3 regions of the Streptomyces sp. PKA51 genome follow, and region 3 is predicted to be linked to each of the others. Evidence: riboswitches for the same ligand, from Rfam matches in the RefSeq annotation. Region 3 holds a riboswitch; each other region holds the start of a gene.
The links. Region 3 has a riboswitch for cobalamin ahead of nicT (Nickel transporter NicT). Riboswitches for the same ligand answer to the same signal wherever they lie in the genome.
Positions count from the first base shown of each region.

Region 1: linked by a shared signal. The riboswitch ahead of AC27L3_RS19355 (cobalamin biosynthesis protein) and the one ahead of nicT (Nickel transporter NicT) in region 3 are both predicted to bind cobalamin.
Region 2: linked by a shared signal. The riboswitch ahead of metE (5-methyltetrahydropteroyltriglutamate--homocysteine S-methyltransferase) and the one ahead of nicT (Nickel transporter NicT) in region 3 are both predicted to bind cobalamin.

Region 1 is NZ_BAAJPZ010000012.1:156,319-166,650, forward strand. Features, by position in the region: gene cobC (Rv2231c family histidinol phosphate aminotransferase CobC) at 1-978, opposite strand, end outside; gene AC27L3_RS19330 (cobalamin biosynthesis protein) at 990-1,361, opposite strand; gene AC27L3_RS19335 (cobyrinic acid a,c-diamide synthase CobB) at 1,358-2,734, opposite strand; gene cobO (cob(I)yrinic acid a,c-diamide adenosyltransferase) at 2,728-3,327, opposite strand; gene AC27L3_RS19345 (putative cobaltochelatase) at 3,327-5,429, opposite strand; gene AC27L3_RS19350 (cobyric acid synthase) at 5,429-6,952, opposite strand; gene AC27L3_RS19355 (cobalamin biosynthesis protein) at 6,982-7,953, opposite strand; cobalamin riboswitch at 8,012-8,132, opposite strand; gene AC27L3_RS19360 (hypothetical protein) at 8,313-8,537, opposite strand; gene AC27L3_RS19365 (inorganic phosphate transporter) at 8,564-9,796, opposite strand; gene AC27L3_RS19370 (class II aldolase/adducin family protein) at 9,909-10,332, shown strand, end outside.
Region 2 is NZ_BAAJPZ010000033.1:15,321-25,652, forward strand. Features, by position in the region: gene AC27L3_RS28345 (LysE family translocator) at 1-510, opposite strand, end outside; gene AC27L3_RS28350 (alpha/beta hydrolase) at 602-2,236, opposite strand; gene AC27L3_RS28355 (hypothetical protein) at 2,390-2,875, opposite strand; gene metE (5-methyltetrahydropteroyltriglutamate--homocysteine S-methyltransferase) at 2,997-5,321, opposite strand; cobalamin riboswitch at 5,492-5,731, opposite strand; gene AC27L3_RS28365 (hypothetical protein) at 5,869-6,402, shown strand; gene AC27L3_RS28370 (hypothetical protein) at 6,389-6,892, opposite strand; partial or broken gene AC27L3_RS28375 (hypothetical protein) at 7,172-7,276, shown strand; gene AC27L3_RS28380 (enoyl-CoA hydratase/isomerase family protein) at 7,273-8,352, shown strand; gene AC27L3_RS28385 (CbtA family protein) at 8,439-9,200, opposite strand; gene AC27L3_RS28390 (CbtB domain-containing protein) at 9,222-9,446, opposite strand; gene AC27L3_RS28395 (histidine phosphatase family protein) at 9,734-10,282, shown strand.
Region 3 is NZ_BAAJPZ010000002.1:170,528-180,859, forward strand. Features, by position in the region: gene uvrA (excinuclease ABC subunit UvrA) at 1-718, opposite strand, end outside; gene nicT (Nickel transporter NicT) at 1,039-2,235, opposite strand; cobalamin riboswitch at 2,266-2,488, opposite strand; gene AC27L3_RS03205 (APC family permease) at 2,637-4,169, shown strand; gene AC27L3_RS03210 (YIP1 family protein) at 4,257-4,847, shown strand; gene AC27L3_RS03215 (cytochrome P450 family protein) at 4,966-6,252, opposite strand; gene AC27L3_RS03220 (MAB_1171c family putative transporter) at 6,431-7,651, opposite strand; gene AC27L3_RS03225 (hypothetical protein) at 7,644-8,282, opposite strand; gene AC27L3_RS03230 (helix-turn-helix domain-containing protein) at 8,279-8,761, opposite strand; gene AC27L3_RS03235 (hypothetical protein) at 9,229-10,332, shown strand, end outside.

The DNA.
Region 1 (10,332 bases), on a different contig from region 3:
CAGGCCCGGGAACGTGTCGCCCCGGCGCACCGCGAAGCCCAGGGCGCGCAGGCGCAGGCGTACCGCCGCCGCGTTCGGCAGGCGGATCAGGACGAACGGGGCCGTCGCCGGGCCGACCGCCGCCACCTCGGCGAACTCCGCGAGCCGGGCCAGCAGGTGCGTCCGGTCGGCGGCGGTCTCCTGCGCCGCCCGCTCGGCCTCCGCCAGCGCGAGGGCCTTGCTGCACGCCTCGGCGGCGGCCAGCGCCGGCGTCGACACCGGCCACAGCGGCTGGGCCCGCTCCAGGGCGGCCACCGTGTCCGGGGCGGCCAGGACGTAGCCGATGCGCAGCCCCGCCAGGCCCCACGTCTTGGTGAGGCTGCGCAGGACGACCAGGCCCGGCAGGTCCGTACGGGAGGCCAGCGATTCCCGCTCGCCCGGCACCGCGTCCATGAACGCCTCGTCCACCACCAGCGTCCGGCCCGGGCGGGCCAGCCGGGCCAGGTCACGGGCCGGATGCAGCACGGAGGTGGGGTTGGTGGGGTTGCCGACGACCACCAGGTCCGCGTCGGCCGGCACCGCCCGCGGATCGAGCCGGAAGCCGCCCGCGGCGTCCAGCACCACGCGCTCCACCGCGTGCCCCGCGTCCCGCAGCGCCGACTCCGGTTCCGTGAACTGCGGATGGACCACCACCGCCCGCCGCACCCGCAGCGCGCGGGCCAGCAGCACGAACGCCTCCGCCGCACCGGCCGTCAGCAGCACCCGCTCCTCCGGCAGCCCGTGCCGCACGGCCACCGCGCGCCGTGCCGCCCGGCCGTCCGGGTACGCGGCGAGCGTGCCCAGGGAGTCGGCTATCCGCTCCCGCAACCACTGCGGGGGTGTGCCGGCGCGCACATTGACCGCCAGATCGGTCAACTGCGCGCCCAGGCCGCGCACTTCGGCGTCCCCGTGGTGGCGCAGGTCGAGGTCGGGAGCTGTTTCAGGGGATATGCGGTGCACGAGCGGATACGTTACCGGCGGGCGACGGCACAGGTCGCACGCGGTGACGTCCGCTTGCCGACGAGGAGGACGGCCCCCTCGCCGGCGGCCGCGAGCGCCGCCGCCTCCGCCACCCCCGGGACGCCCACGGCGGCCAGCGCCGCCGGCGACGGCCGGCCCGGGCCCGGGCGGGCGGCCAGCGCGGCCGCCGGGTACGCGAGCAGCGGCACGCCGAGGCGCCGTGCGGCGGCCACGACGCCGGGCTCGTCCGCCTTGGCGTCGACGGTGGCCAGGGCGACGACCGCCGTCGCCCCGGCGGCCTCGCGGAGGGTGCGCGCGATCAGCGCCAGCACCTCGTCGGCGCTCACGCCGCGGCGGGCGCCGACACCGACGTACACGCTCACGCCCGCGCGGCCGCCGCCGCGACGAGGCGGGCCGCCGCGCCGGGGGCCCCCGCCCAGTGCACGTGCAGGTACGAGGCGTGCACGGAGCCCCCGTGGACGAAGCCCTCGACCTGACGGCGCGGGTGCGTGAACCCCCACGCCGGGGTCGCGCCGGCGGCCGGCTCGATCACCGTGCGGTGGAACTCGTGCCCGCGCACGCGGGTGCCGGCGGCGGCGAGCGGACTGTCGGCCACGGCGACGGCCTCGCGATAGCCGAGCGTCAGCCGCTCGGACATGCGCGCGTCGGCGGGCAGCACGCCGCACATGGGCCTGCCGTCCAGGGAACGGGCGAGATAGAGCAGGCCCGCGCACTCGGCGGCGATCGGACCGCCGACCGCGGCGAAATCGGCGACCGCCTTGCGCAGGGGCTCGTTGGCCGAGAGCTCGGGGGCGTAAACCTCGGGGAATCCGCCACCGATGACGAGGGCTCGCGTGCCGTCGGGGAGCGACTCGTCGCGGAGGGGGTCGAAGGCGACGACCTCCGCCCCGGCGGCGGTGAGCAGCTCGGTGTGCTCGGTGTACGAGAACGTGAACGCGGCACCGCCGGCGACGGCCACGACCGGCCCGGCACGATTCGGCCCGTCCGGCGCTTGGGGAAGAAGCCCGCCGCGGGCGCTCCACGCCTCCTCCGCGAGCGGCGGCGCGCTGCGCGCCAGGGCCAGCAGGGCCTCCAGGTCGCAGCCCTGGCGCACCCTCGCCGCGAATTCCGCCACCGCGTCCACCGCATCGGCGTGCCGTTCCGCCACCGGCACCAGCCCCAGGTGGCGGGACGGCGTGTGGACCTGCCCGGCGCGCCGGACGGCGCCCAGCACCGGTACTCCGGCGCCGCCCAGTGCCTCGCGCAGCAGGTCCTCGTGGCGGTCGGAGGCGACCTTGTTGAGGATGACGCCCGCGACCCGTACCTCCGGGTCCCAGGAGGCGAAGCCGTGCACGAGGGCCGCCACCGAACGCGACTGCGAGGACGCGTCGACGACGAGCACCACGGGGGCGCGCAGCAGCTTGGCCACGTGGGCGGTGGAGGCCAGTTCGCCCTGGCCGGCGGCGCCGTCGAACAGGCCCATCACGCCCTCGACGACGGCGACGTCGCAGCCCGCGGCTCCGTGCAGGAACAGCGGGGCGATGCGCTCCGGCCCGCACAGGTACGCGTCGAGGTTGCGGCCGGGGCGGCCGGTGGCGAGCGCGTGGTAGCCGGGGTCGATGTAGTCCGGGCCGACCTTGTGCGGGGAGACGGCCAGGCCCGCGTCGGCGAAGGCCCGCATCAGCCCGGTGGCGACGGTGGTCTTGCCGCTGCCGGAGGCCGGGGCGGCGACGACCAGGCGGGGGACGGTCACCACTCGATGCCCCGCTGGCCCTTCTGGCCGGCGTCCATGGGGTGCTTGACCTTGGTCATGTCGGTGACCAGGTCGGCGGCGTCCAGGAGCTGCTGCGGCGCGTTGCGGCCGGTGATGACGACGTGCTGGGTGCCGGGCCGGTCGCGCAGGACCTCGACGACCTCGTTCACGTCCACCCAGCCCCAGTGCAGGGGGTAGGCGAACTCGTCCAGCACGTACAGCTTGTACTTCTCCGCCGCCAGGTCGCGCTTGAGCTGCTCCCAGCCTTCCTTGGCCTTCTCCTCGTTGCTCAGCTCGCTGTCGCGCTGGATCCACGACCAGCCCTCGCCCATCTTGTGCCAGTCGACCGTGCCGCCCTCGCCGGAGGCGCCGAGCACGCGCAGCGCGTTCTCCTCGCCGACCTTCCACTTGGCGGACTTCACGAACTGGAAAACCCCGATCGGCCAGCCCTGGTTCCAGGCCCGCAGGGCCAGCCCGAAGGCGGCCGTCGACTTGCCCTTGCCGGTGCCGGTGTGGACGAGGAGCAGCGGGCGGTTGCGGCGCTGGCGGGTGGTGAGCCCGTCGTCGGGAACGACGGTCGGCTGTCCCTTGGGCATCAGGCGGCCCTCCTGGTGTGGGTGTCGCGGACGGTGCGGACGAGCGCGGAGACGGTGTCCGCGCGCAGGTCGTCGAGGGTGACGACCGGGCCGCCCAGGGCCCGGCCGAGGTCGCCGGCGAGCCCCAGGCGCACCGGCCCGGCCTCGCAGTCCACGACCACCGAGGCCGTGCCCGCGGCGGCCAGCAGGCCGGCCGCGCGCCGGGCGCGCTGCACGGGCTCGGGACCGCCGGTGGCCCGGCCGTCGGTGACCACGACCACCAGGGGGCGGCGCGAGGGGTCGCGCAGGCGCTCCACCCGCAGCACCTCGTGGGCCTGCAGCAGACCTGCGGCCAGCGGGGTGCGGCCGCCGGTGGGCAGCTGCTGCAGCCGGGCGGCGCCCGCCTCGACCGACGAGGTCGGCGGCAGCGCGAGCTCCGCCGCCCCGCCCCGGAAGGTGATCATGCCGACCTTGTCGCGGCGCTGGTAGGCGTCCATGAGCAGCGACAGGACGGCGCCCTTGACGGCGCTCATCCGCTTGCGCGCGGCCATGGAGCCGGAGGCGTCGACGACGAACAGCACGAGGTTGCCCTCCCGGCCCTCGCGCACCGCCTCGCGCAGATCGTCGCGGCGCACCACGAGCCCCCGCCCGGTGCGCCCGCGCGCCCGCTGGTGCGGGGCGGCGGCCTGCACGGTGGCGGCCAGGTGCAGGGCGGACAGCACGCGCCCGCGGGGGCGGCGCGCTCCGGTCGTACGCCCGTGCGCGGTCAGGGCGCGCGAGCGGCGCCCGTCGGCGCCCTCGCCGAGGCCGGGCACCGAGAACCGGCGGGTGCGGAAGGGGTCGGCGGCGGCCACGGCCGGGGCCTCGGCGGCCTCGCCGCCGCCGGCCGCCGGCGCGTCCTGCGGTCCGCCGTCCGGCGCCCGCTCCTCCCGCTGGGGCGGTACGTCCGGGGCGAGGGGGCCGTCGTTCCCGCCGTCGGGACCGCCGTCGTTCCCGCCACCGGGGCCGTCGTCCGGGCCACCGCTCGGCCCGTCGTCCGGCCCCTCGGGTCCCTCGGGCCCCTCCGGGCCGGGGTCCGGCTCGGGATCGGGCTCCGGCTCGGGGTCCTCGTCCTCGAACTGCGCGAGGATCTCGTCCAGTTTGGCCTCGTCCAGGCCCGGCGCGTCGAACGGCGCGCGCCGCCGCCGGTGGGGGAGCGCGAGCAGGGCCGCCTGCCGCACGTCCTCCGTCAGCACCCGGGTGCGCCCCGCCCACGCGGCCAGGGCCGTGGCCGTCCGCGCGGTGACGATGTCCGCGCGCATGCCGTCCACCTCGAAGCCGGCGCACACCGCCGCGATCCGGCGCAGCGCGCCGTCCCCGAGCCGGACGCCGGGCAGCAGCGCCCGGGCCGCGGCGAGGCGGGCGCGCAGCGCCTCCTCCTCGGCGGCCCACCGCCCGGCGAAACCGGCCGGGTCCTCGTCGAAGGCCAGGCGCCGGCGCACGACCTCGACCCGCTCCTCGGTCTCGCGCGAGGCCGCGACCTCGACGGTCAGCCCGAAGCGGTCCAGGAGCTGCGGGCGCAGCTCGCCCTCCTCGGGGTTCATGGTGCCCACGAGCAGGAAGCGGGAGGCGTGACGGACGGAGACGCCCTCGCGCTCGACGGAGGAGACACCGGTGGCCGCCGCATCCAGCAAGCTGTCCACGAGGTGGTCGCCCAGCAGGTTGACCTCGTCGACGTAGAGCACGCCCCGGTGGGCCGCGGCCAGCAGACCGGGCTCGAACGCCTTGACGCCCTCGCCCAGGGCCCGCTCGATGTCGAGCGAGCCGACGAGCCGGTCCTCGGAGGCGCCGACGGGCAGCTCGACCATCCGCGCGGGGCGCACGGCACGGTCGGCGCCCGCGTGCGGCCCGTCCGGGCAGTGCGGGTCCGGCGCCGCCGGGTCGCACGAGAACCGGCAGTCCGCGACGGTCTCCACCTCGGGCAGCAGCGCCGCGAGCGCCCTGACGGTGGTGGTCTTCGCGGTGCCCTTCTCGCCGCGCACCAGGACACCGCCGATCGACGGCGAGATCGCGTTGAGCAGCAGACCCAGGCGCATGTCGGCCATGCCGACGACGGCGGTGAAGGGGTAGACGGACGAGGACATCAGCGGTTACCTCCCTGGTGGGGACGGGTCAGGGGCGGCGCCCCGGGCGGTATGAACGGCACTGCGGCCGGCACCCCGTCCTCGATGAGGCGCAGCAGCGCGTCCGTGTCCGCGTGTTCCTCGATCAGATCGCCGAGCCGGTCGAGCTGTTCCTCGCGCAGCGCGGCGAAGGACGTGCCGGGCGCGGGGACGAACGCCCGTCCGGCCGCCTTCGCGACCTCGCGCAGGAACGCCCGGCGGAAGCCGTCGCTCTCCAGCGAGCCGTGCCAGTGCGTGCCCCACACCGCGCCCACCCGGCAGCCGTCGAGGAACGCTTCGTCCCCGCCGCGTACGTCCGCCACGCCGTGGTGGATCTCGTACCCCTCCACGGGCTCGCCCAGGGCCGTGCCGACCGGCCGGGCCAGGGTCTTCTCCACCGCGAACCGCACGTGCACCGGCAGCAGGCCCAGCCCCTCGACCGTGCCCGCCCGCGACTCGACCTCGTCGTCGATGCGCTCGCCCAGCAGCTGGAAGCCGCCGCAGATGCCCAGGACGGGACGGCCCTGCGCCGCCCGCCGGACGAGGGCGTCGGCGAGCCCGCGCGTGCGCAGCCACTCCAGCGCCCGTACGGTGCCGCGCGTGCCCGGGACGACGACCAGGTCCGCGTCGGCGAGCTCCTCGGGGCGGTCCACGAACCGCACGACGACGCCCGGTTCGGCCGCCAGCGCGTCCACGTCGGTGAAGTTCGACATCAGCGGTACCGCGCACACGGCGACCCGCAGGATGTCCGCGCCGTGCGGCGGGGCGACGACGGACTCGCGGACCGTGCCGCGCAGGGAGACCCGCAGGCCGTCCTCCTCGTCGATGCCCAGGCCGTGGGCGAAGGGCAGCACGCCGAACGTCGCCCGGCCCGTCAGGTCGCGCAGCATCTCCAGGCCCGGCTCCAGCAGCGTCACATCGCCCCGGAACTTGTTGACCACGTAGCCCGCTATCAGCTCCTGGTCCTCGGGCGAGAGCAGCGCCGTCGTCCCGAAGAAGGACGCGAAGACACCGCCGCGGTCGATGTCGCCGACCACGACGACGGGCAGGCGCGCGGCCCGGGCCAGACCCATGTTGACGATGTCGGAACGGCGCAGGTTGATCTCCGCCGGACTGCCGGCGCCCTCGCAGATCACCGCGTCGTGCGTACGCCGCAGCTCGGCCAGGCACTCCGTCACCGTGGCGAACAGCTGCTCCTGGCGCCCCTGGTGGTAACCGCGGGCGCTCAGCTCGCCCACCGGCCTGCCCATCAGCACGACCTGGCTGCTGCGGTCGCTGCCGGGCTTGAGCAGCACCGGGTTCATCAGCGCACTCGGCTCGACGCGCGCCGCGGCCGCCTGCATGGCCTGCGCCCGCCCTATCTCCGCGCCCTCGCGCGTCACGAACGAATTGAGCGACATGTTCTGCGCCTTGAACGGCGCGACCTTGACGCCCTTGCGGGACAACCAGCGGCAGATGCCCGCCGTCACCACGCTCTTGCCCGCGTCCGAGGTGGTCCCGGCCACCAGCAGGCTCCCGCCCCGCGGTTGCGATGTCACCGGTTCCTCGCTTTCCCAGTCCTCGTCGTCCCGGCCCTCAGAAGGCTGCCCACTGCCCGGCCCCCGACCGCACAGCCCAGCGCCAGCAGCGACACCCGGCGCGAGAGGCGCACCGCGCGCTCGATGTCTCCGGTGCGCACGGCGCGCAGCTCCGCGCCCAGGACGGGCCGGTGCTCGATGCGGCCGCCGTACGCCAGCGTCCCGCCCAGACGTACCCCCAGCGCCCCCGCGAACGCCGCCTCGACCGGGCCGGCGTTGGGGCTCGGGTGACGGTGCGCGTCCCGCCGCGCCACCCGCGCGGCACCGCGCGGATCCGGCGCGGCCAGCACCGCCAGGGCCGCGGTCAGCCGCGCACCGGGCCAGCCGACGACGTCGTCCAACCGGGCCGACGCCCAGCCGAAGCGGCGGTGGCGCGGCGACTTGTGACCGACCATCGCGTCCAGCGTGTTCACCGCGCGGAAGCCCACCAGGCCCGGTACGCCCGCGAGCGCGCCCCACACCAGGGCGCCGACGACGGCGTCCGAGGTGTTCTCGGCCACCGACTCCACCACGGCCCGGGCGATCTGCTGGGCGTCCAGCGACGACGGGTCACGGCCGCACAGATGCGGCAACCGCTCCCGGGCCACCTCCAGATCACCGGCGGCCAGCGCCCCGCCGATCGCCCGGGCCTCCCGGGCCAGCGACGTCCCGCCGATCACCGCCCAGGTGACGGCCGCCGTCAGGGCGACGTCCGCGCCCCGCCGGCCGCGCACGGCGCGGGCCAGCAGTGCGGCGCCCGCCACGGTGGTACCGGTGCACACGGCGGCGTACAGCGCACCGCGTCCGCGGTCGTCGCGCCACCAGCGCTGCTCCAGGGCGTGGGCAGCACGCCCGAACGCGGCAACAGGGTGCCCCCTGCGGGGGTCACCGACAACCAGGTCGCCCAGGAATCCGAGGGCGGCGCCGCAGGCGAAACCGCGACAGGGCATGGCCGATGCGTGTCCTCACTCAGGGTCCTCGCCCTGGCTCGACGTGACCGGCGACCAGAGTCTCCTGGCTCCCGGATCCGCATCGCCCCCGGCCTTCCGGCTCGCGCCGTGGCCCTATGGGTGGGGGGACACTCCCCGGTGACAGTGGCGGGACCGCGCCGGATTCGCACCGGCTTCCTCTGCTGTCGCCGTTTGGCCCGGGCAGTCCACCATGGGCCCGGAAGGCCCGTCAACTCGCCTTCCGGGGCTCCGCCCCGGACCCCCCGGGAAACGGGGAAATGGGGGCACCTCCCAGCGGTAGCTGGGGGAGGGACCGGGGCAACAACCCCCGTCCCGCCCTCCGCGGAAGCGGCGTCGTGTCAGGCCACGATCAGCGAGATGCCGTATCCCACGGCCGCGGCGCACAGCGCGAAGCACGCGTACGCGCCCGTGCGCGCCAGCGCGCCCGAGGCCGCCGTGCCGCCGGTGGCGTCCGCCTTGCGCGACGTGCCGACGATGCCGAGCGTGAACAGGCCCACGAGGCCGACGGTCACCACGAGGCTGACCCCGAAGACCTCGGCGAAAGCTGCCCAGTCGATGTGCATGGTGTCTCTTCCTCCGTGCCCGGCGCTCAGCCGGTCGTCGCGGGGGTGGGGGCGGGGGCGGCGGTGGGGCCGGCCGGCGGCGGGGCGACGGCCTGGAGGGCCGCGGTGACCACGCCGACGGGCTCGGCGGCGGGGGCGGCGATGCCCTGCGGCTCGTTGAGGTCGTTGACGTTGTCGTGGGTGACCGGCTTGCGGCGCGAGGCGGCCCAGATGCCGCCGCAGACGGCGAGGCCGAGGACGGCGACGGCGGTGACGCCCCAGGTGCCCTGGTCGGCCAGGAGGGCCGCGCCGGCGGCGACGAGGCCGGCGGCCGGCAGGGTCAGGCCCCAGGCCGCGACCATGCGGCCGGCGGTCGACCAGCGCACGACGCCGCCCTTGCGGCCGAGGCCGGCGCCCATGATCGAGCCGGAGCAGACCTGGGTGGTGGAGAGGGCGAAGCCGATGTGGGAGGAGGCGAGGATCACCGTGGCGGCGCCGGTCTGGGCGGCGAAGCCCTGCGCGGGCTTGATGTCGGTGAGGCCCTTGCCGAGCGTCTGGATGATGCGCCAGCCGCCGAGGTACGTGCCGAGTGCGATGGCCAGGCCCGCGGAGACGATGACCCACATCGGCGGGTCGGAGTGCGGGGCGACGACGCCGCCGGCGACCAGGGTGAGGGTGATGACGCCCATGGTCTTCTGGGCGTCGTTGGTGCCGTGGGCGAGGGAGACCAGGGCGGCCGAGGCGATCTGGCCGGCGCGGTAGCCCTTCGCGGTGTCGCGCTCGTCGCGGCCCTTGGCCAGGCGGTAGGTCAGGCGGGTGGCGACGGTGGCGGCGATGCCGGCCACGATCGGTGCGGCGACCGCGGGGATGAGCACCTTCATGACGACCTTGTCGGCGTTGACCGCGTGGAAGCCGACGGAGGCGACGGTGGCACCGATGAGGCCGCCGAAGAGGGCGTGCGAGGAGCTGGAGGGCAGGCCGGCCAGCCAGGTGAGCAGGTTCCAGACGATGGCGCCGACGAGGCCGGCGAAGATCACTTCGGGCCGGATGCCGGCGCTCTCATCGATGATGCCCCCGGAGATCGTCTTGGCGACCTCGACGGACAGGAACGCACCGACGAGATTGAGGACGGCCGACATGGCGACCGCGGTCTTGGGCTTGAGCGCTCCGGTGGAGATGGTGGTGGCCATGGCGTTGGCCGTGTCGTGGAAGCCGTTCGTAAAGTCGAACACCAAGGCCGTGACGATCACGATCCCGATGAGAAGCGTGATGTGTTCCATTCACCCAGGCAATCAGTTCGATGGTCAGTACGCGGCGACCGTAGGGACTCAGGGTGAACGGAAGGTGAACGGGGTCGCGAGCGCCGGCGAAGGCGTCCGGAGGTGGAGATCGATGATGCTGTCCGAACCGTCCCCGCAGATCCCCGGACAAGGGGGCCCGCTCCCCGACGGCATCGCCCGTACCTGGGCGGATGTGGTCTCCACGGCCCGCCGCGCCGCCGCCGACCGGCTGGTGGTGGGCACCTCGGGGAACGTCTCCGCGAGGGTCGGGGACGTGGTGCTCGTCACGCCCAGCGGCGTCCCGTACGACCGGCTGGGCCCCGCCGACGTCGTCGGCGTCGACCTGGACGGCCGGCAGGTGCTCGGCACGCTCGCCCCCACCAGCGAACTGCCCATGCACCTGGCCGTCTACCGCGCCACCGGCGCCGCCGCGATCGTGCACACCCACGCCGTGCACGCCACGGCCGTCTCCCTGCTGGTCGGCGAGCTGCCCGCCGTCCACTACATGACCGCGGCCCTCGGCGGCCCGGTGCGCG
Region 2 (10,332 bases), on a different contig from region 3:
GTGCACGCCGGCCAGGAGCACGCCGGCGACGAGGTGCGAGGCGCCGGCGGGCATGAACTGCGGCAGCACCGCGATGTAGAAGGCGCCCATCTTGGGGTTGAGCAGGTTGGTCACCAGCCCCTGCCGCCAGCCGCCGAGCAGGGTGTCGCCGGCGCCCGTCCCGGCGGCGGCCGGGTCCTCGGCCCCGGCCGGCTGCGGGCTGTCGCCCGGTGCGCGGCGGCGCCAGGTGGCCCACAGCAGCCTGCCGCCCATCCACAGCAGGTACGCGGCTCCGGCCCACCGCAGCGTGACGTACGCGAGGTGGGAGGCGGTCAGGAGTGCGGTCACGCCGAGCGAGGTGAGCACGCCCCAGACCAGCGTGCCGCTCTGTATGCCGAGGACCACGCCCCAGGCGCGGCGACGGTGGCCGAGCGCGGCGGTGCGCAGGATGAGGGCGGTGTCCAGTCCGGGGGTGAGGGTGAGGAGTCCCACGATCAGGGTGAAGGCCCCGATGGCGTTCAGGGTGATCATGAGCGTTCACCCTAGGCCGGGGCCCACCCGAGGTCCACAATTCCTGCCCGGAATCGGGCAGGAATCGGGGAGTTGAGCGTTGATGCTCCGCTTACCGGACGCCGCGGACGGCCTCGGGATGCGTGGGCGGGAGGGCGGTGGGCGCCTGGGCCTTCGTCGCGGCGGGGGGCGGGGTGACGTAGACCGGAGCCGGATCAGGCTGGGGGGCGCAGGTCTTGGCGATGAAGCCCTTGCCCGCCGGGAGGCTGCCGTCTCGCAGGTAGGCGGTGAAGGCGTCGTCCAGGCAGGAGTTGCCGCGGAAGAGGATCTCGTGGAAGCTTCCGCCGTTCTGGACGACGAGCTTGGAGCCGGGCAGCGCCTTGTGCATGGCGACGCCGCCCTCGTACGGGGTCGCGGCGTCCTCGGTGGCCTGGAAGAGCAGGACGGGCGGCAGACCCTTGCCGGTAATCTTCAGCCGGCCGGCCTGGTTGCCCTGGTAGGGCCAGAACATGCAGGCGGCGTTGTACCACATGTTGTTGTAGGTGTAGAAGGGCGCGACGGCGTCGACCTTGGCCTGGTCCTTCTTCCAGAACTCCCAGTCGCGCGGCCACGCGTTCTCCGTGCACTGGACGGCGTTGTACGCCGGGAACGTGCCGTCGTCGGCGCCCGGCGCCGCGTAGGTGTTGTAGGCGATCTGCAGCGGCCGGGTGTCGTTCCTGGTGACGTAGGCCGACAGGACGGTCGCCATCCGCGGCCAGCGCAGGAAGGTGTAGCCGCCGCCGTAGAAGGTGTCCTCGAACTCGGCGGGCCCGATCCTGCCGGGTGCCGGCGCGGCGTCCACCGGGTGGCTGCGCAGCGCCTCCTCCACCTGGTAGTAGGCGCGCTTCACGCTCGCGGCGTCGGTGCCGAGGTGGTAGACGGAGTCGGCCTTGGCGGTCCACGCCGCGAAGGCGTCGAAGCGGCGCTGATGTTCCTTGTCCTGCAGGATGTTGTGGTCGTACCAGCTGATGGTGGGGCCGACGATGCTGTCGAGCACCATCCGGCGCACGTGCGAGGGGAAGAGCTCGCCGTACGTCGAGCCGAGGGTGGTGCCCCACGACCCGCCGTAGAAGTTGATCTTCTTCACGCCGAGGGCCCGCCGGATGCTGTCCATGTCGCGGGCGTTGTCGACGGTGGTCATGTGCGGCAGGAACCAGCTCCAGTTGGCGGCGCAGTCGGCGGCGTACTTGGCCGACTTCTCCAGCCACGCCTTCGACGTCCCCTTGGCGACCCGGTAGTCCGGCCGCTCGCCGTCGAAGTAGTGGGCGTCGCAGGTGACGTGCGGTTCGCTGGCGTTGGTGCCGCGCGGGTCGAAGCCGATCCAGTCGTAGGTGGAGGCGACGTCCTGCGGGAGCTTCCCCGCGATGGAGGCCGGCATCCACAGGCCGGAGTCGCCGGGGCCGCCGGGGTTCAGCAGGATCGGCCCCTGCTGCCTGCTCCTGGGCGCGGTGGCCGGGAGCCGGTTCACCTTGATCTTGATCTTCTTGCCGTCGGGGTGCGCGTAGTCCAGCGGCACGTCGAGCATTGCGCACTGCAGCGCGGGGGTGGCCGTGTCGTTGCAGGAGCTCCACACGAGCTTCCCCTGCCCCGTGTCCTGCTCCGCCTGCCCCACCTGCCCCACCGGCGAGGACGAGGAGGCGGGGGTGACGCTCGCGAGGACTCCGCCCATGGCAACGAGGGCCGTCAGCACGGCTCTTGCTCTTCTCATGGAGGAATGATGTGACATGTAAAATGTCACACACCGCGCTTCCGGGACGGGTGTTACCCAACCGTGACCGCCGCGGCCGGGCTCGTCGCGTGCGTGGCCCACGGCACACCGTCCTACGTCATCGCGGGGGGAGCCCCGGGCGCAGCAGCCGGGTCACCGGCCGGTGGCCGCCGCCCGCCTGCGCAGGAGGAGGTTCTGGGTGCCGAGGCCGAACGCCACGTAGGCGTACAGGGACGCGGTTCCCAGCAGTCCGGTGCCGGTCGCGTGGTCGATCCACAGGCCCAGACCGATGTGCGCGCACGCCGAGGTCAGCCACAGTGCGGTCGTGGCCGCCGTCCCCTTGCGGAGCACCGTGCCCTGGGCGTCGCGCCAGACGCGTACGGTCCGGGACCTGGCCGCGCCGAAGCCCGTCGCGACGACGAAGCTGACCACCAGGAGGGCGATGGGCAGCGCGGTCAGCGGGCGGTCCTTGACGACGGAGAGGACACCGAAGGCCAGGCCCGCGACGCCCAGGACGGCAAAGACCACCGGGGCTATCAGCGAGCCGATGCGCCGTATCGGACGGGTGCGCAGCTGCTGCAGCACCACCAGGCCCACGATCGCCACGGCCATGACGAAGCCGCCGTTCGCACTGTGCATGTGTCCACTCCCCCATCGCGGCGCCACCCCGTACGGAAGCGCCGTACCGCACTATTGTGCGGGACGCCCGGACCGGCACCGGCACTCGGGCGCCGGTACCGGTGCCGTCCCGGACGGCGCGTCAGGAAGCCGTGCCCTGCACCTCCTTGCGCACCTCATCGGCCGCCGCCACCAGGTTCTCCAGGGAGGCGCGGACCTCGGGCCAGCCACGCGTCTTCAGGCCGCAGTCCGGGTTGACCCACAGGCGCTCGGCGGGGATCGCGGCCAGCGCCTTGCGCAGCAGCTCCGCCGCCTCGCCCGCACCGGGGACGCGCGGCGAGTGGATGTCGTACACGCCGGGCCCCACCTCGCGCGGGTATCCCGCCGCGGCCAGCTCGGCGGCGACCTGCATGTGCGAGCGGGCGGCCTCCAGGCTGATCACATCGGCGTCGAGGTCGTCGATGGCCGCCAGGATGTCGCCGAACTCGGCGTAGCACATGTGGGTGTGGATCTGGGTGTCCGGCCGGACGCCGCTCGTGGCCAGGCGGAAGGACTCGGTGGCCCAGGCGAGGTACGCGGCGTGGTCGGCGGCGCGCAACGGGAGGCTCTCGCGCAGGGCGGGCTCGTCCACCTGGATCACCGACGTGCCGGCGGCCTCCAGGTCGCCGACCTCGTCGCGCAGGGCGAGGGCGACCTGCCGGGCGGTGTCGGCCGCCGGCTGGTCGTCGCGGACGAAGGACCACGCGAGCATGGTGACGGGCCCGGTGAGCATGCCCTTGACCGGGCGCCGGGTGAGCGACTGGGCGTAGCGGGTCCAGCGGACGGTCATGGGCTCGGAGCGGGAGATGTCGCCGGCGAGGATCGGCGGGCGGACGTAGCGGGTGCCGTAGGACTGCACCCAGCCGTGCCGGGTGGCCAGGTAGCCGGTGAGCTGCTCGGCGAAGTACTGCACCATGTCGTTGCGCTCGGGCTCGCCGTGCACGAGGACGTCGATGCCGGTCTTCTCCTGGAAGGAGATCACTTCGCGGATCTCCGCCTCGATGCGCTCCTCGTAGGCCGCCGTGGTGATGCGTCCGGCGCGCAGGTCGGCGCGGACGGTGCGCAGCTCGCTCGTCTGGGGGAAGGAGCCGATGGTGGTCGTCGGCAGGAGCGGCAGGCCCAGGTGGGCGCGCTGGGCGGCGGCCCGTTCGGCGTACGGCCGGCAGCGGTGGGTGTCGGCGGCGGTGACGGCGGCGGCGCGGGCGCGCACCGCCGGGTCCCGGGTGATCGCCGAGTTCGCGCGGGAGGCGAGGTCGGCGCGGTTGGCGGCGAGTTCCGCGGCGATGGAGTCGGTGCCGTGGGCGAGGCCCTTGGCGAGGATCGCGACCTCGCGGGCCTTCTGACGGGCGAAGGAGAACCAGCGGACGATCTGCGGGTCGATGTCCCGCTCGGCGGTGGCGTCGAGGGGGACGTGCAGCAGGGAGCAGGAGGTGGCGACGTCGACCCGGTCGGCGAGGCCGAGGAGGGTGCCGAGGGTGGCCAGGGACTTCTCGAGGTCGTTGATCCACACGTTGCGGCCGTCGACGACGCCGGCGACCAGGCGCTTGCCGGGCAGGCCGCCGACGGCCGCGAGGTCGTCGAGGCCCGCGGCGGCGGGGCGCGTGAAGTCGAGGGCGAGGCCCTCGACGGGGGCCTTGGCCAGGACGGGCAGGGCCTCGCCGAGACGGTCGAAGTAGGAGGCGACCAGCAGCTGCGGGCGGTCGGTGAGGGCGCCGAGCTCGCGGTAGGCGCGGGCGACGGCGTTCAGCTCGGCCGGGGTGCGGTCCTGCACGAGGGCGGGCTCGTCCAGCTGGACCCACGTGGCGCCGGCGGCCCGCAGATCGGCGAGGACCTCGGCGTACACGGGCAGCAGCCGGTCCAGCAGAGTCAGCGGTGGGAAGCCTGCGTCGACGCCGGGTGCGGGCTTGGCCAGCAGGAGGTAGGTGACCGGGCCGACCAGGACGGGGCGGGCGGCGAGGCCGAGGGCGAGGGCCTCCTTCAGCTGCGTGACCTGCTGGGTGGAGTCGGCGGTGAAGACGGTGTCGGGGCCGAGTTCCGGGACGAGGTAGTGGTAGTTGGTGTCGAACCACTTGGTCATCTCCAGCGGCGCCACCTCCTGGGTGCCGCGGGCCATGGCGAAGTACCCGTCCAGGGCGCCGGCCTCGACGGCGGCCCGGTGCCGGGCGGGGATCGCGCCGACCATGACGCTGGTGTCCAGGACGTGGTCGTAGTACGAGAAGTCGCCGGTCGGCACCTCGTGGACGCCGGCGTCGGCGAGCTGCAGCCAGTTGGTGCGGCGCAGCGCGGTGGCCGTCCGGTGCAGGGCGTCGGCGGTGACCTCGCCCTTCCAGTAGCCCTCGATCGCCTTCTTCAGTTCACGGCCCTGCCCCTGACGGGGGTAGCCGAGCACGGCGGCGCGTGCTGCCGCGGCTGCGGACGTGCTGGTCACGGAACTCTCCTTCGCGAGTTTCTCCCGGAAAGCCCGGTGCCCGACGAGGGCGCGAAGGGGTGACGACAGACCCGCCCGGGACACCACCGTCGTCACGTGGATCCGTCCGCTGCGGTACGCCTGTGTACGCCGACCCGCCCTCGAGGTCACCGGGATGGCCGCGCACGAAGGCTCGCACGCGGGCAGCGGCAGGTCTTCGGACTCGCGGGCACGCCTGCCGGAAAGAACACCTCCCGGCGGACACCTACTGGCCGTCGCTTCCCGGGCCCGTCCGGACCCAGTGCGTATGACGGCGGTCGTTCCCGCTCACCGCTGCGGGGCAGTCCCGGATTCCCACCGGGTTCCCTCTTACGACGCCTCCCGCCTGGCGGACGGGGCGAACCAGCTGCACCGCCACCCTAGAGGGAGAAGCGCCTTTGCGCACAGGGCTGTTCGTATGCCGGTCACGGACGGCAGCGGATCGGCCGGTGCCGTTCGTTGTCCGGAGCATGCCCAGCCGAGGGGTAGGCTCCGGCGGGCACGAGAACAATGCTGCTGGGGAGACGACATGAAGCGCCGGGCACTGTGGACGGCTGCCGTGGGAATACTGGCCCTGGCCGGCTGCGCCGACTCGGGGCAGACCCTGAAGTTCGGCGAGAAGGCAACCGTCGCCGGCGACAGGAGCGGCACCGTCGGGGTGACCGTCGTACGCGTGGAAAAGGGCACCCACGCCGACCTCACCCTGCTCCAGGACTCGTCGAAATACACGGGCAAAACCCCCTACTACGTCCGCTTCAAACTCACGAAGACGGCCGAGGGCAACGACAACGACGAGACCTCGCACTTCGAGGTGTGGAGCGACGGCACACAGCTGACGGAGCTGATCGTCCTCCCCTCCATGGAACCCACGGGCGACCCGACCGAACCCCTGACCACCGGCCACTTCGACAAATGCGTCGGAGCCGACCACACGACGTTCAAGAAAGCCCCCGCAGGAACGAGCGTCGGCGGCTGCGCCGTCTTCGTCGCACCGGACGACGCGAAGGCGCCGTCCACCGTCACGTGGACACGGCGCAGCGAGACGCTCGCTACGTGGAAGTAGCCGCCCGGTAGCGAACGCGGCCGCTCGCCGCGTCGATCGCCACTGGGTTCGGGCCAGGGCCTGTCCAGCGGATCGTGCAGCGCCCCGTAAGGGGCCGTGTCGATTTGCGGCTACCGCCGCGTGGGCGCGACACGGCACCCCGTCTGCGGGTGCGTCGTGGCTTGTCGCGCAGTTCCCCGCGCCCCTGACGGGGCACTGCACCAGCCCACAGCGCCCCGTAAGGGGCGCGGGGAACTGCGCGATCGGCCACCGACGGCCCGCAGTCGACGCGCCACCCCCAGGCCCGGGCGAAGCACGGCACCCCGCCGGCGGCGAACGTCCATGCCGGCAGCCCTTCCTGCAGGCGCTCGGCATCGATGCGGATCATGGCGTTTATGCCGTGCTCGCCCAGCCATTCGAGGATCAGCAGCGTCACGTCCTCGACGTCGCCGTCGCCGTTGCCGTTGCCGTCGGGATCGGGCTTGGGCCATCGCCCTTTCGCCTTGGTCATGGCGGTGACCCTACTCAGCGCGCCTCCACAAGGCGCACGGCTTCACCCCCGGTCGTGGCGGTGGAAACCGCGGCCCGTTGTGCGGCCGAGGTTGCCTGCTTCGACCAAGGCGGGGGCGGCCCGGCCCTTGAGGGGCTGGACTTGGTAGGACGTCCAACTATATGTTCGGGGCAAGATCCGCGGTGCGGGGAAGCCGGTGCGCATCCGGGACGGTACCGCCGCTGACGCGAGGCGCGTCGGGCATGCGGTGGCCTTCGTGCCCTACGGCTCGCGCTCGCCGTGCCGTCCATCGTTCGCGATCTTCGGGCGCACCGCATCCTGGAAGGGACGAACGAGATCATGCCTCCGATCGTGGCCCGGGACCTGACGGGCGGCCGGCGATGACGGTCCCCGGCGACACCGACGTCCTGCTGCGCACCGAGGGCCGCGCGGCGTACCTGACCCTCAATCGGCCCCGGGCCCTCAACGCCCTGACCCACGCCATGGTGACCCGCATCGACCAGGCCCTCGCGGAATGGGAGAAGGATCCCGCCGTCGAGACGGTGGTCGTCACGGGGGCGGGCGAGCGCGGGCTGTGCGCGGGCGGCGACATCCGCGCCATCCACGAGGACGCCCGCACCGGCGGCGGCCGCGCCTCCGCGGCGTTCTGGCGGGACGAGTACCGGCTCAACGCCCTGATCGCCCACTACCCCAAGCCGTACGTGGCCGTGATGGACGGCATCGTCATGGGCGGCGGCGTCGGCGTCTCCGCCCACGGCAGCGTACGGATCGTCACCGAGCGCTCCCGTATCGCCATGCCCGAGACCGGCATCGGTTTCGCGCCCGACGTCGGCGGCACCCACCTCCTCGGGCTCGCCCCCGGCGAGCTCGGCACCCATCTCGCCCTGACGGGTACGGCGGTGGGGGCGGCCGACGCCCTGCTGTGCGGGCTCGCCGACCACTTCGTACCGTCCGACCGGCTGCCGCGCCTGGTGGCCGACCTCGCGCACGCCCCGGTGCACGAGGTGCTCCCCCGGTACGTGCGCGAGGCGCCGCCCGGCGTGCTGGAGGCGCAGCGGGAGTGGATCGACCGGTGCTACGCCGCCGACACCGTCGAGGGCGTGGTGGAGCGGTTGCGTGCCGAGGCCGACCCGGCGGCCGGCGAGGCGGCCGCGACGCTCCTCGGCCGGTCTCCCACCGCCCTGAAGGTCGCCCTCGCCGCGGTGCGGCGCGCCCGGGCGCTGGGTTCGCTGGAGCGGGTCCTGGAGCAGGAGTACCGCATCTCCTGCACGGCGCTGTCCTCGCACGACCTCGTCGAGGGCATCCGGGCCCAGGTCGTGGACAAGGACCGCACCCCGCGGTGGTCCCCCGCCACGCTCGCCGAGGTCACCGATGCGGACGTGGAACGGTACTTCGCCCCGCTCGGTGCTCGCGAGCTGCGCCTGGCCCCCGCCGACGAGGCCCGGGAAGTGCCGTGGTGAACAGCGCCGCCGGCCTCGTCAGCCGCCCGCGGTAAGGGGCTCGTCGCCATGGCGACGAGCCCCTTACCGAACGTCGACCGGCCGGATCAGCCGATCGCTGCGGGCGACCCCGCTCCCTCGGTGCGCCGGCCCGGGGCCGCTGTGGTGCCCAGGAGCCGTTCGGCGAGGTAGCCGAAGAACAGGCCGAAGGCGGCCCACAGGGTGCCCTGGACGGCCAGTGCCGCGAGGCGGAACTGCCACAGCACGGTGGCCGGGAAGTCCTGGGGCACCTCGTTGACGGCGGGCAGGAAGGCGTAGGCGAGGCCGACCACGACGAGGAACGCGGCCGAGGCCGCCACCGTGGCGTACCAGGTGCCCAGGCGCGGAGCCAGCCGCCTGCCGAGGACGACCGCGGCGACGCTCAGCAGGACGCTGAGCGCGATCATCAGGAAGTACAGCGTGGTGCGCTTGGCGATGGTGTCCGGGTCACCGACGGACGGCGGGTTGGCCGGGTACTTCAGGAACGGCACCACGTAGACGGCCAGCAGGGCACCGCCGGCGACCAGCGCCGCCGTGGCACGGGGGCCGAACCGGCCGATGCGGCCCAGCGCCACGCAGAACGCCAGGGCGGCGATGCCGCCGATCGCGACGCCGTAGAGGAGGACGCCGGTGGCGAGGCCGGCGGTGGACTGCAGCGTGCGGCCGACCAGTTCCTCGCCGTGGTCGTGGCTGTGGGCCTCCTCGAAGGCGATGGCCGCGTCAACATGGGGTTCGCCCAGCAGATAGGCGACGACCAGGGCGAGGACGCCGGCCGCGAGGCCGGCGAGCATGCCGCGTACGAGCAGGGCCCGTACGGAGACGGAATTCACGGGAGGTTCCTCCTGCCGTCGTCAGTGGCAGGGGAAGCCGAGCAGGTGGCGTCCGTCGTGCACCCACTCGTGCACGTCCTCGCCGGAGAAGAGGGCGGTGGCGCCCTGCTCGGCGCCGACGAAGTACAGCAGGATCAGCATGAGGACGCCGAAGAAGGCGGCCCACGGGGCGATCGCCTTCAGGGAGATGGGGGTGACCGCCGGTGCGGCGGAAGAGCTGGATGCGGGGGCAGCAGAGTGCGCCATGGCCGAACCTCCTGGAGGGAACACGCGTCCCGGGTGTAGGGGTGCCTGAACGACGGCGTGCGGGTCTGACTTCCGGGCTTGCGTCCGGGTACACAGTGGCGCGACCGTGCCGGACTCTCACCGGCTTCCGTCACCCCGTCGTCATGTCCACGAGACCGTACCGCTTATCGGCCAAGATGACTACGGAGTGCGCCCCGACCCCGTGCGCCCCCCGCAGTAGGAGCCGTGGTCTGCTGGGAGCCGGGATGTCGACAGAGCGAGGGGGAGACAGAGTGACCGTGCGGGTGATGTTCGTATCGCCGGCGATGAACGCGGCACTGCGGCAGGCGCGGTTCGACGACGGCGCCGCCGTCGAACCCGCCGGCCTGGCACAGGCCCGCGCCGCCGCCTGCGCCCTGCCCCGGGCCGACCGGTACGGCTGCGCACCCTCCCTCCGCTGCCGGCAGACGGCGACCGCGCTCGGGCTCGGCACCGAGCCGGTGGCCGCGCTCGGCGACCTCGACGTGGGCCGCTGGCGGGGACGGTCGCTGGAGGAGGTCGCCGCTTGCGAGGCGGATTCCGTGGCCGCCTGGCTGTCGGATCCCGACGCCGCCCCGCACGGAGGCGAATCGCTGTCGGCGCTGGTGGAGCGGGTGGGCGGCTGGCTCGAGGGGGCATCCGCCGGAAGTGGCCGGATCCTGGCGGTCGCGGAACCCGCCGCCGTCCGGGCCGCGATGGTGCACGCGCTCGGCCTGCCCCTGCCGGTCTTCTGGCGGCTCGATGTGGCCCCGCTGACGCTGACGGTGCTCACGGGACGTACGGGACGCTGGAATCTGCAGTGCGGTCAGCCGCTGTGACGGTGGGCCCTGCTGCCCCCACGCGCCGGTGCGCGGCCGGTTTCGTGGCG
Region 3 (10,332 bases):
TGTAGGGGCGTTGGATGCGGTCGGCCTCGCGCACGGGGTGGACGGTGACCACCGGCTGCTCGTCGGTGAACAGGATCCAGTCGCGGTCGGCCTGCGGCAGCTCGCGCCAGGGCCGGTCGACGTCGTAGCCGAGGGCGTCGAGGATGTCGCGCAGGTTCTTGCCCTGCCAGGCGCCCGGCCAGGCGGCGACGGCGCCCTCGCGGATGGTGAGGGTGGGGTCGGGCACCAGCGACTCCTCGGTGACCCGGTGGACGCGGCCCAGGCCCTGGCACTCGGGGCAGGCGCCGGCCGCGGTGTTGGGCGAGAAGGCGTCGGAGTCCAGGCGGGGCGCGCCCTCGGGGTAGGTGCCGGCGCGGGAGAAGAGCATGCGCAGCGAGTTGGACAGGGTGGTGACCGTGCCCACGGAGGAGCGCGAGGTGGGGCCGGAGCGGCGCTGTTCGAGGGCGACGGCGGGCGGCAGTCCGGTGATCTCCTCGACCCTGGGGGCGCCGACCTGGTGGATGAGCCGGCGCGCGTAGGGGGCGACGGACTCGAAGTAGCGGCGCTGGGCCTCGGCGTAGAGCGTGCCGAAGGCGAGGGAGGACTTCCCGGAGCCGGAGACGCCGGTGAAGACGACGAGGGCGTCGCGGGGGATGTCGACGTCGACGTGCTTGAGGTTGTGTTCGGCGGCGCCGCGGACGCGGACGTACGGGTCGTGGGGATCATGGCGGTCGTGCACGCGAGCGAGTCTAGGCGCCGCTCCCGGGCCGTCCCGGGAGGGTGAACCGCTACCGACACGCTGACGCGGCCGGGCATCCTGCGCCAGGATGCCCCAGGCAACCGCTGTCACAGCGAACGTCGACGACGACCTTTCGACGGGATGGCCCATGTCCGACACCGATGCCGAGGCGCGAGCGGCCCTCGGCGCCGACCCCCTGCGCCGGATCGCCGCGGCGATCGAGCGGGAGCGGGACCCTTCGTCCCGTACCTGCCGGACGTGCGGCGGGCCGGCGCTGGTGGTGGTCGGCGAGGAACCGGCGGGCAGCGGCCCGCCGGTCGTCAGAGCCCGGAAGGCGTGCGCGCGGCGGGACTGTCCCCGTCCGTGACGGCGGCCGTGTCCGTGCCGGCGGTCCCGTCCGTGCCGGCGGCCGTCGCCGTGCGGGCGGTCCAGCGCTGTTCGACCCGCGCCAGGCGCCAGTAGGCCAGTGCCGCCGCCCATACGACGACGAACAGCCCGACGATGACGAAGCCGACGTTGTCGAGGTTCAGCCCGGCGATCCAGCCGCTGACGGGATCGTCCAGGCCGAGCTTCTCGTGCAGGACGCCGACCAGCTCGATGGTGCCGATGAGGAACGCGACGGCGATGGACAGGCCGGTGATGGTGAGGTTGTAGTAGACCTTGCGCACCGGGTTGGAGAACGCCCACTGGTAGGCGAAGTTCATGAACGTGCCGTCGAGGGTGTCGAAGAGGCTCATGCCGGCCGCGAACAGCAGCGGCAGGCACAGGATCGCGTACCAGGGCAGTCCGGCCGCGGCGCCGCTGCCCGCCATCACCATCAGCGTGACCTCGGTGGCGGTGTCGAAGCCGAGGCCGAAGAGGAAGCCGAGGGGGTACATCTGGCCGGGGCGGCTGACCGAGCGGGTGAAGCGGCCCAGCAGCCGGTTCATGAAGCCGCGCGAGTCCAGCTGCTTCTCCAGCTCGCCCTCGTCGTAGCGGCCCTCGCGCATGGCGCGGAAGACGCGCAGGATGCCGGCGAGGGCGACGAGGTTGAGGATGGCGATGAGGTAGAGGAAGCCGCCGGATATCGACGTGCCGACGATGCCGAGCACCTGGTGGGTGGTGGAGTCCTCGTTCATCAGGGTGCCGGCCAGCTGCGTGCCGCCGGCCACCAGCAGGGTCAGCACCACGACGACGCTGGAGTGGCCGAGGGCGAACCAGAAGCCGACCGAGACCGGGCGCTTGCCGTCGGCCATGAGCTTGCGGGTGGTGTTGTCGATGGCGGCGATGTGGTCGGCGTCGAAGGCGTGCCGCATGCCGAGGGTGTAGGCGGTGATGCCGAGGCCGACGCCGTAGACCTTGGAGTCGACGGTGTAGTGCTGCGGCACGACGAGCAGGTAGAGCACGCCGAAGGCGACGACGTGGAGGGCGGCGATGACGGCCAGCAGGCCGGCGGTGCGCACGGTGTCCTCGCGGCGCCAGCGGAAGGCCGGCGGGCCGGTGGGTATGTGGACGGGAAGGGATGTGTTGGTGGACATCTCGGGTTGAACGCTCCAGCACCTCGTGGATCACTTCGAGATGCCGTGGCCGGTCTCCTGGCTGACGGGTGCACGCGCGACCGCCCCGCCTTCCCAGGCCGCCGGATGCGGCCCAGTGGCTTCCGCGCGCCGGACGGTCCGGCGTACGAAGTGGGGACGGTCACTCCCCGATCACAGTGGCGAGGGCCGCTCCGGAATGGGCCCCGAAGGGCCGGCACCGGTCTTCCCGAACACCACGGCCAGGACACCCTAACCTCCCGACGGGCCTCATGGCCGCCCCGGCCGTACCTCATCTGCCGGACATCTGCCGGAGGCCATCCCTCCGCTACCGCGCGGGTGATGGACGCCGCCCCGGGCCCGGTGCTACGAGTGCAGGCAACGACCGGAAGGGGCTGACCGCCATGGCAGATTCGGCAGCGGGGACGGGGCGGGACCCGGGCGGCGGCGCCCCCGAGGTGCCCGGGCAACGGACGGTGTTCGTGCGCCGCATCGGGCTGTTCCAGGCCACGGCCATCAACATGAGCCAGATGTGCGGGATAGGCCCCTTCGTCACCATTCCCCTCATGGTCGCCTCGTTCGGCGGCCCGCACGCCGTCATCGGCTTCGTCGCGGGGGCGGTGCTGGCGCTGGCGGACGGGCTGGTGTGGGCCGAGCTGGGCGCGGCGATGCCCGGCGCGGGCGGCAGTTACGTCTATCTGCGGCAGGCGTTCCAGTACCGCACCGGCAAGCTGATGCCGTTCCTGTTCGTGTGGACGGCGATGCTCTTCATCCCGCTCGCCATGGCCACCGGCGTGATCGGGTTCGTGCAGTACCTGGGCTATCTGTGGCCCGGCATGACGCAGACGCAGGGCGACGTGACGGGCCTGGCCATGGTGGCGCTGGTCGTCGCGCTGCTGTGGCGGCGGGTGGAGTCCATCGCGCGCATCACGGCCGTCCTGTGGGGCGTGATGATCGCCTCGGTGTCCCTGGTCATCGTCGCCGCCTTCACCCACTTCAGCCCGGAGCGGGCCTTCACCTACCCGGCCGGCGCCTTCGACATGACGAGCCATCAGTTCTGGCTGGGCTTCGCCGCGGGCCTGACCATCGGCATCTACGACTACGGCGGCTACAGCACCGTCGCCTACATGGGCGCCGAGATCAAGGACCCCGGGCGCACCATGCCCAGAGCCATCGTGCACTCGATCCTGGGCATCATGGCCATCTACCTCCTGCTGCAGATCGGCACCCTGGGCGTCATCGACTGGCGGGAGATGCTCGACCCCACCTCCACCGCCTCCTCCTCGGTCGCCTCGGCCGTCATGGAGAAGACCTGGGGCAAGGCGGCGGCCGACGTCGTCACCGTGCTGATCCTCGTCACGGCCTTCGCGTCGGTCTTCACCGGCCTCCTGGGCGGCTCGCGCATCCCCTACGACGCGGCGCGGGAGAAGGTCTTCTTCCGCCGCTTCGGCGCCCTGCACCCCCGCCACCGCTTCCCGGGGCTGTCCCTGGCGACGATGGGGGTCGTCAGCGCCGTGGGCTTCCTGATCGGCCGCCATACCGACCTCGCCACGATCATCCAGCTGCTGATGGCCGTGATGGTGATCCTCCAGGCGCTCTCCCAGGTGATCGCCGCGACCGTGCTGCGGCGCCGCCAACCGGACCTGCCGCGCCCGTACCGCATGTGGCTCTACCCGCTGCCGGGTCTGGTGGCGCTGGCGGGCTGGCTCGTCATCTACGGCTTCGCGGACCGCAGTTCGCCGGGGCGGCATCCGATCGAGTGGTCGCTGGCCTGGGTCGGGGCGGGCTGCGTGGCCTTCGTGCTGTGGGCGGCGTACGAGCGGCAGTGGCCGTTCGGGCCGCGCGAGATCAATGAGGAGTACCTCCCGCGGCGGGCCGCGGGCACCGGCGGCGAGGCCGAGGGCGAGGAGGGATCCGTGACCACCGCGCCCGCCTGACGAGGCGTCGGCCCGGCGTCCCGGCCGGGCCCCTGCGGGCGCCCGTGCTTTCGTGGGGGCCGGCCGAACGGTGATAAAACGGCACCCATGCCCGTGACCACAGCCCCGCACCCGTCCGACCCCGCCGCAACGCCGCGCAGGCTGCTGTGGCACCGCCTGATATTCGGGCTCTGGTACCGGCCCGTCGAGGTCCTCGACGAGTGCCGGGACCGGAGCGTGTGGGGAGCGGCCGCCTTCCTGTCGCTGCTGTGCGGGGCGATGGGCACGCTGGCCGTGGACTCCTTCTGGGGGCAGTGGGGGGTGAGCCCGGTGCTGGCGCTGGAGGCGCTGGCCATCGGCTCGGTGGTCATGATGCTGGCCAGCTTCCTGCTGGGCGCGGCCACCCACGCCATCGCCCGCCGCCTGGGCGGCAACGGGCGGTTCGGGCCCACGACGAGCCTGTTCGTCGTCCTGTTCTGGGCGAGCGACCTGCCCCGGCTCGCGCTCGACACCTGGCTGCCGGCCGGCTCCGTCCCGGTGCGGGCCGCGGCCTCGGTGACGGCGGCCTTCGGCAGCGCGCTCGCCGTCCTACTGATCCGCGGCCAGCACCATCTGCCGACCCGCAAGGCGGTGGCGGCGGTGAGCATCCAGATGCTGGCGGCCGTGGCCCTGCTGAAGTTCCCGCCCGGCAGCGGCTGATCCGGCGGGCGCCCGCTCGGGCCCGCAGCAAGGACGACGAAGGCCCGCCCGGTGCGACGGGGGATGCACACCGGGCGGGCTCGAGAACAGTTCTACCTCATCAAGGATGGGCCATGCATCAAAAACCTGTTCGTTTCTGCGTCGACCAGCGCACGGGGAGCGATTTCAGGCCACGCGCCCTGAGGCTCTCGCGGCGGACCGGCGGGTTTTCCGGAAGGTCGAGTTCCAGATCCTCCAGCCGCTCGAACAGCACCGCGAGGGCCGTCTCCGCCTCCATCCGGGCCAGCGCGGCCCCCAGGCAGTGATGGATCCCGTGCCCCAGCCCGAGCTGCCCCGCATGCTCCCGTCGCAGGTCAAGGCGGTCGGGGTCGGGGAACTGCCGGCCGTCGCGGTTGGCCGAGGCCAAGGAGAGCAGGACGGTCTCCCCCTTCGGCACCACCACCGTGCCGAAGGTGACGTCCTGGAGCGGAAAGCGCCGGATGGCCAGCGGAACCGGCCCGTCCCAGCGCATGAACTCCTCCACGGCCGTCGCGAGGACGTCCGGATCCGATCGCACCGCCCGCAGCAGTACGGGGTGCTCGAGCAGCGCGAGCACCGCGTTGGCGATGAGGTGGACGGTGTTCTCGTAACCGGCGAAGAGCAGGAGGAAGACCAGCGAGGTCAGCTCGTCCGGCGACAGGACGTCCCCGCCGTCGCGCACCGCGATCAGGTCGGAGAGCAGGTCGTCGCCCGGCTCGGCCCGCTTGCCCTCGATCAGCGCGGCCACGAAGCGCATCAGGCTCGCCACCGCCTCCTTCGCCCGCTGCGGCTGCGCCGGGTCGGGGGCGATCAGGGCGTCGGTCCACTCGCGGAAGTCCCGCCGGTCGCGCTGCGGCACCCCGATCAGGTCGCAGATGACGGCGATGGGCAGCGGGCCGGCGTACGTCGCCATCAGGTCCGTGCGGCCGTCCGCCGCGACGGCGTCCAGCAGGTCGCCGGCCAGCCGGCGCACGGGGGCGCGCAGCGCCTCCACCCGGGCGGGCGTGAACGCCTTGACCACCAGGCGGCGCAGCCTGGTGTGGTCCGGCGGGTCCATGTTGAGCAGATTGGCGTCCAGCGCCGGGGGCAGGGACAGACCGCTGTAGGTGCCGGGCAGCGCGTTGCGCCGGTCCAGGGAGAGCCGGGGGTCCGCGAGCGCCCGGCGCACGTCGTCGTAGCGGGTCACCAGCCAGGCCGGCCGCCCGTCGGGCCCGGTCATGCGGTGCACGGGCGCCGCCTCGCGGAGCGCGGCGTACGTCCCGTGGGGGTCGGCCAGCAGGGCCGCGACGTCGACGGACGGCACGGTCGACTCGGCGGCGGATACGCCGGCGGACGCGGCAGTGGACGTGACGGCGGACGTGACGGTGGACTCGTCGGTGGGCTGCATGACACCCGACTGTAAGGGCCCGGGGCGGTGGCCCCTCGCGGGCCGGGGAAGGGCAGGACGCCCACCGGCCGTGCCGGGTCCGTGCGGATCGGCGATCCGCACGGACCCGGCACCGGCCTGTGAGGCGGAGCGGCCGTGACCCCCGTCCATGGCCGCCCCGTCCACGGGCCGCGCGCCGTCAACCGCGGCGCGCGGCACTGATCTCCCGTAGTTCGGCGAGCACCGCGTCGACCAGCGGCGTGTGGTACACGTCCGCGACGCGGGCCAGGTGTTCGTGCTCCTCCGCGGGGTCGGAGCTGACGGTGACCACCACGTTGTCGGCGTGCGGCACCGCCACGTGTCCCACGGCCTGGTTGCCCAGGCCCCGGCGCAGGGCCGCGGCCTCCACCACGGCCGCGAGCCCGTGCCCGTCCAGACCGGCCGACCGGGCCCGCTCCCGGGCCAGTTCGACGGTGAGCGGCTCGACGTGGCGGCGCACCCCGCGCTGGATGTCACGGATCTCCGCCATCTGCCGGTTGGCCCGCCACTCCAGGTCGGCGAAGGGCCAGCGGGCCGTCCAGCGGGCCCAGCCGGACTCCTCGATCGTCACCTCGGGGGCGTGGGCCGTCACCTCGCGCCACAGCGGCTCCAGCCGGCGCAGCCGCCGCCAGGCGGCCGCCCGCGGACCGACGGCCGGCAGCGAGAAGCCGAGCAGGACGAGCAGCGCGGCCACCGAAGCGCTCATCGGGGCCACCCCGTTGGAGAGCCAGTACGCGTCCCGGCCGGCCCAGGTCAGCGCGAAGCCGGCCAGTTTGCAGGCGCAGTACGCAAGGCCCAGCCAGCAGCCGGCCGACAGCGTGCGCAGCCCCTTGGAGAGCCAGGAGCGGCCCAGTTGGGCGGCGTAGCGGGGGCACAGGGTGCCCAGCCCCGCCAGGCTGGTGCCGAAGATGGCCAGGTACAGCGCCAGGAAGGCGACCACGCCCGGCGCGTCGGCGTACGCGGTGCTGAAGTCCCTGGGGTGCTCCACCGCGTCGGGGCGCCCGACGGCGAAGCAGACGATCGCCGCCGTCCAGGCGACGGCCACGGCCGCCACCGCGTACCGGGAGCGGGTGGCCGCGCGGGCCCGGGCCGCGGCGTCGCCGCGGCTGGTCCAGCGCAGCAGCAGCACCGTGGCGCCCGAGGCGAAGAGCACGACCGCGGAGTACAGCACGACCATCGCCAGGTTCGCCACGCCCGTCAGCCGGTCGAAGGCGCGGTAGACGGTGGGTGCGGAGAAGAGGAAGACGACCGGCACGCCGGAGGTCATCAGCGCGGTCAGCCCGAGGTCGACGTTGCCCCGGTCGCGCAGCCAGGCGCGGGCCTTGTAGCCGACGATGGCCCAGGTGACGACGGAGAAGGTCAGGTAGATGGCGTCAAACACCGGCGCCCCCGCCGTCGCGCAACTGCCGGCGCACGTGCTGCAGGGCCGGCCCCAGGGACGCGGCGAGCTCCGCCGCCCGGCCCTCCAGGACGACGTCCTGGCCGGGCGGCGGGGGCACCACGCGCGCCATCAGAAGGGTTCCGAGGATCTCGGTCTCGCGCTCGGTGAGGTTGTCGTAGCAGTGGTGGCGGGCCAGACCCATGGTCAGGCCCATGCGGCGCATGGCGGTGGCCACGTCCACCGAGGGCGTCCACACCTTCAGGGCGTCCTCGGTCACGGCGGGGTCCTGGTCGTGCCCGAGCAGCAGGTGGCCGATCTCGTGCAGCACGATGTGCACCTGGTGCCAGGGCGAGGTCTTCTGCTCGTAGACGACCCAGTAGGCGTCGTCCGTGGTGGCGGTCATGCCGGAGACGACGCCGTCCAGGCTCATCGGCACCAGGTTGATCGGCCTGCCCACGTGTAGCGCGACGGCGTCGCACATGCCCTGCAGGTCGGCCGAGGCGGGCAGGGCGAGCTCCTGGATGAGCTGCTTGCAGCGCCGGCGAATCCGCCCCACCCGCATGCTTGCACCGTCCTCGTCCTCGGTACGCCGCCAGTTGGTGAAGAGGCCCTCCTCCGCGGTGACGGTCACGGGCGCTCCTCACCCCCCGCGCAGGGCGGGTCGGTCGGAAGGTTCATCTGCTGCCGGAACTGGCAGATGATGGTGGTCAGGCTGTCCTGCACCTCCGGTGGGAGGCCCACCGACCGCAGGGCGATCGCCCGGACGCGCTGATCCCTCATGGCCGCGAGGAAGCGGACCTCCTCCTCCACCCGTTCGGCCTGGGAGTCCGACAGGTCGCCCATCAGGTAACCCACGGGCACGGCGAAGAATTTCGCCAGCGCCCGCAGCACGTCCGGGCTGGGATTGACGCGCTTGCCGTTGCGCAGCATCGACAAGTACTGCTCGGTCAGCGTGACCCCGCCGTACTCCTCCCCGCGGCTGATCTCCTCCGCCACGTGGCCGTTGGTGTACGGCGCACCCGGCGGATGCATCGATTCGAACAGGTAGGTGAGCCGTTGTGCGAGCGGACTGCTCGCCTCCCGTGCCTGCCCGTCCCCCCCGTTAGCCATCTGCCCCGTTCCTTCGAGCGCGCTGTGTCACACGGCTTCATGGCCCTTCACGGCCAGTTAAGTCCGTGCCGTCGGCCGCGAGGGCATCCTGTCACGCGGAGCGGACGAGCACTAGTCCATGCCCGGTTACAAGCGGGTGAAGGACTTAACCAGAGGTTTATGCGGAGCCGGTGGCTCTGGAGCGCGACGGCGGGGGCCCCTGGCGTCGCACGGTGTCGCATACGGTGGGGGCGTGCTGCGGGGCGGCGGGTGAATTGCCGCGGAACGAGTTGCGGGGGCGGAGTGAGGGACGGTAGGGAAGGCACCATAGAGCTGGAAGCTGGAAGCTGGAAGCTGGAAGCTGGAAGCTGGAAGCTGGAAGCTGGAAGCCGGAAGCCGGAAGCCGGAAGCCTGGTGATCTGCGCGTCCCCGTCGGGGACGACGCCTGGCGGTGGCGTACGTTCCCCGGTGAACGCCTCCTCGTCGCCGTGGCCCGCACCGTCACCTCCGCCGTCCGCCTCCTCGACGTCCTGCCCGATCTCGTGCGCGGCGACCCCCGCGTCGACGTCGTCTTCGCCTTCGACCCCACGTCCGCCTTCGGCGACGGCGTCCACGACCTCCTCCACGCCGCCGGCGTCCGGCTCATGCCCTGGGACCAGCTCTCCCGCGTCCGTCCGCACCTCGTCGTCTCCGCCAGCGAGAACATCGACACCACCGGCCTCGACGCGCACTGCCCCGTACTCGTCCTGCCGCACGGCATCGGCTTCCACAAGCTCGTCCCCGACGCGCGCGGCAGCGGACGGCGGCTGTCCGGGGTCATGGACGACCCGCGCGCCCGGCACGCCGTCTCGCACCCCGACCAGATCGCCCAGCTCGCCGAGCACCACCCCGGCCCGGCCGCCCGCGCCCGCCTGATCGGCGACCCGTACCACGACGGGCTCCTCGCCTCGCGTCCCCTGCGCGCCCGTTACCGCGCGGCGCTGGGCGCCGGCGACGGCCGGCGGCTGGTGCTGGTCACCTCGACCTGGGGCCCGCAGTCCCTGCTCGGCCGCGATCCGCAGCTGCCGGCGCGGCTGGCGGCCGCGCTGCCGCTCGACGAGTACCGCGTCGCCGCCGTGCTGCACCCCAACGTCTGGTCCGCCCACGGCCCTTGGCAGGTACGTGCCGTCGAGGCGGCGGCCCTGGACGGCGGGCTGCTGCTCGTACCCCCGGAGCGCGGCTGGCCGGCGGCGCTCGTCGCCGCCGACGTGGTCGTGGGCGACCACGGCTCGGTCACCCTGTACGCCGCGGCGCTGGGCCGGCCGCTGCTCCTGGCCGCGTTCGGCGAGGAGGCGGTGCCGGGCACGCCGATGGCCGAACTCGGCCGCGTCGTAACGCACCTGCAGCCCCACGAGCCGCTCGCGGACCAGGTGGAGCGGGCCGTCGACGAGCACGACGAGGAACGCGTCACCAAGGTGGCCGCCGCCGCCTTCACCGCACCCGGCTCCGCGCTGCTGCGATTGCGCTCCTACCTGTACGAGCTGATGGCGCTCCCCGAACCGGACGGCTCCCCGCCGCCCCTGTACGCCTGCCCGGCGCCCCGGCCCGAGGGG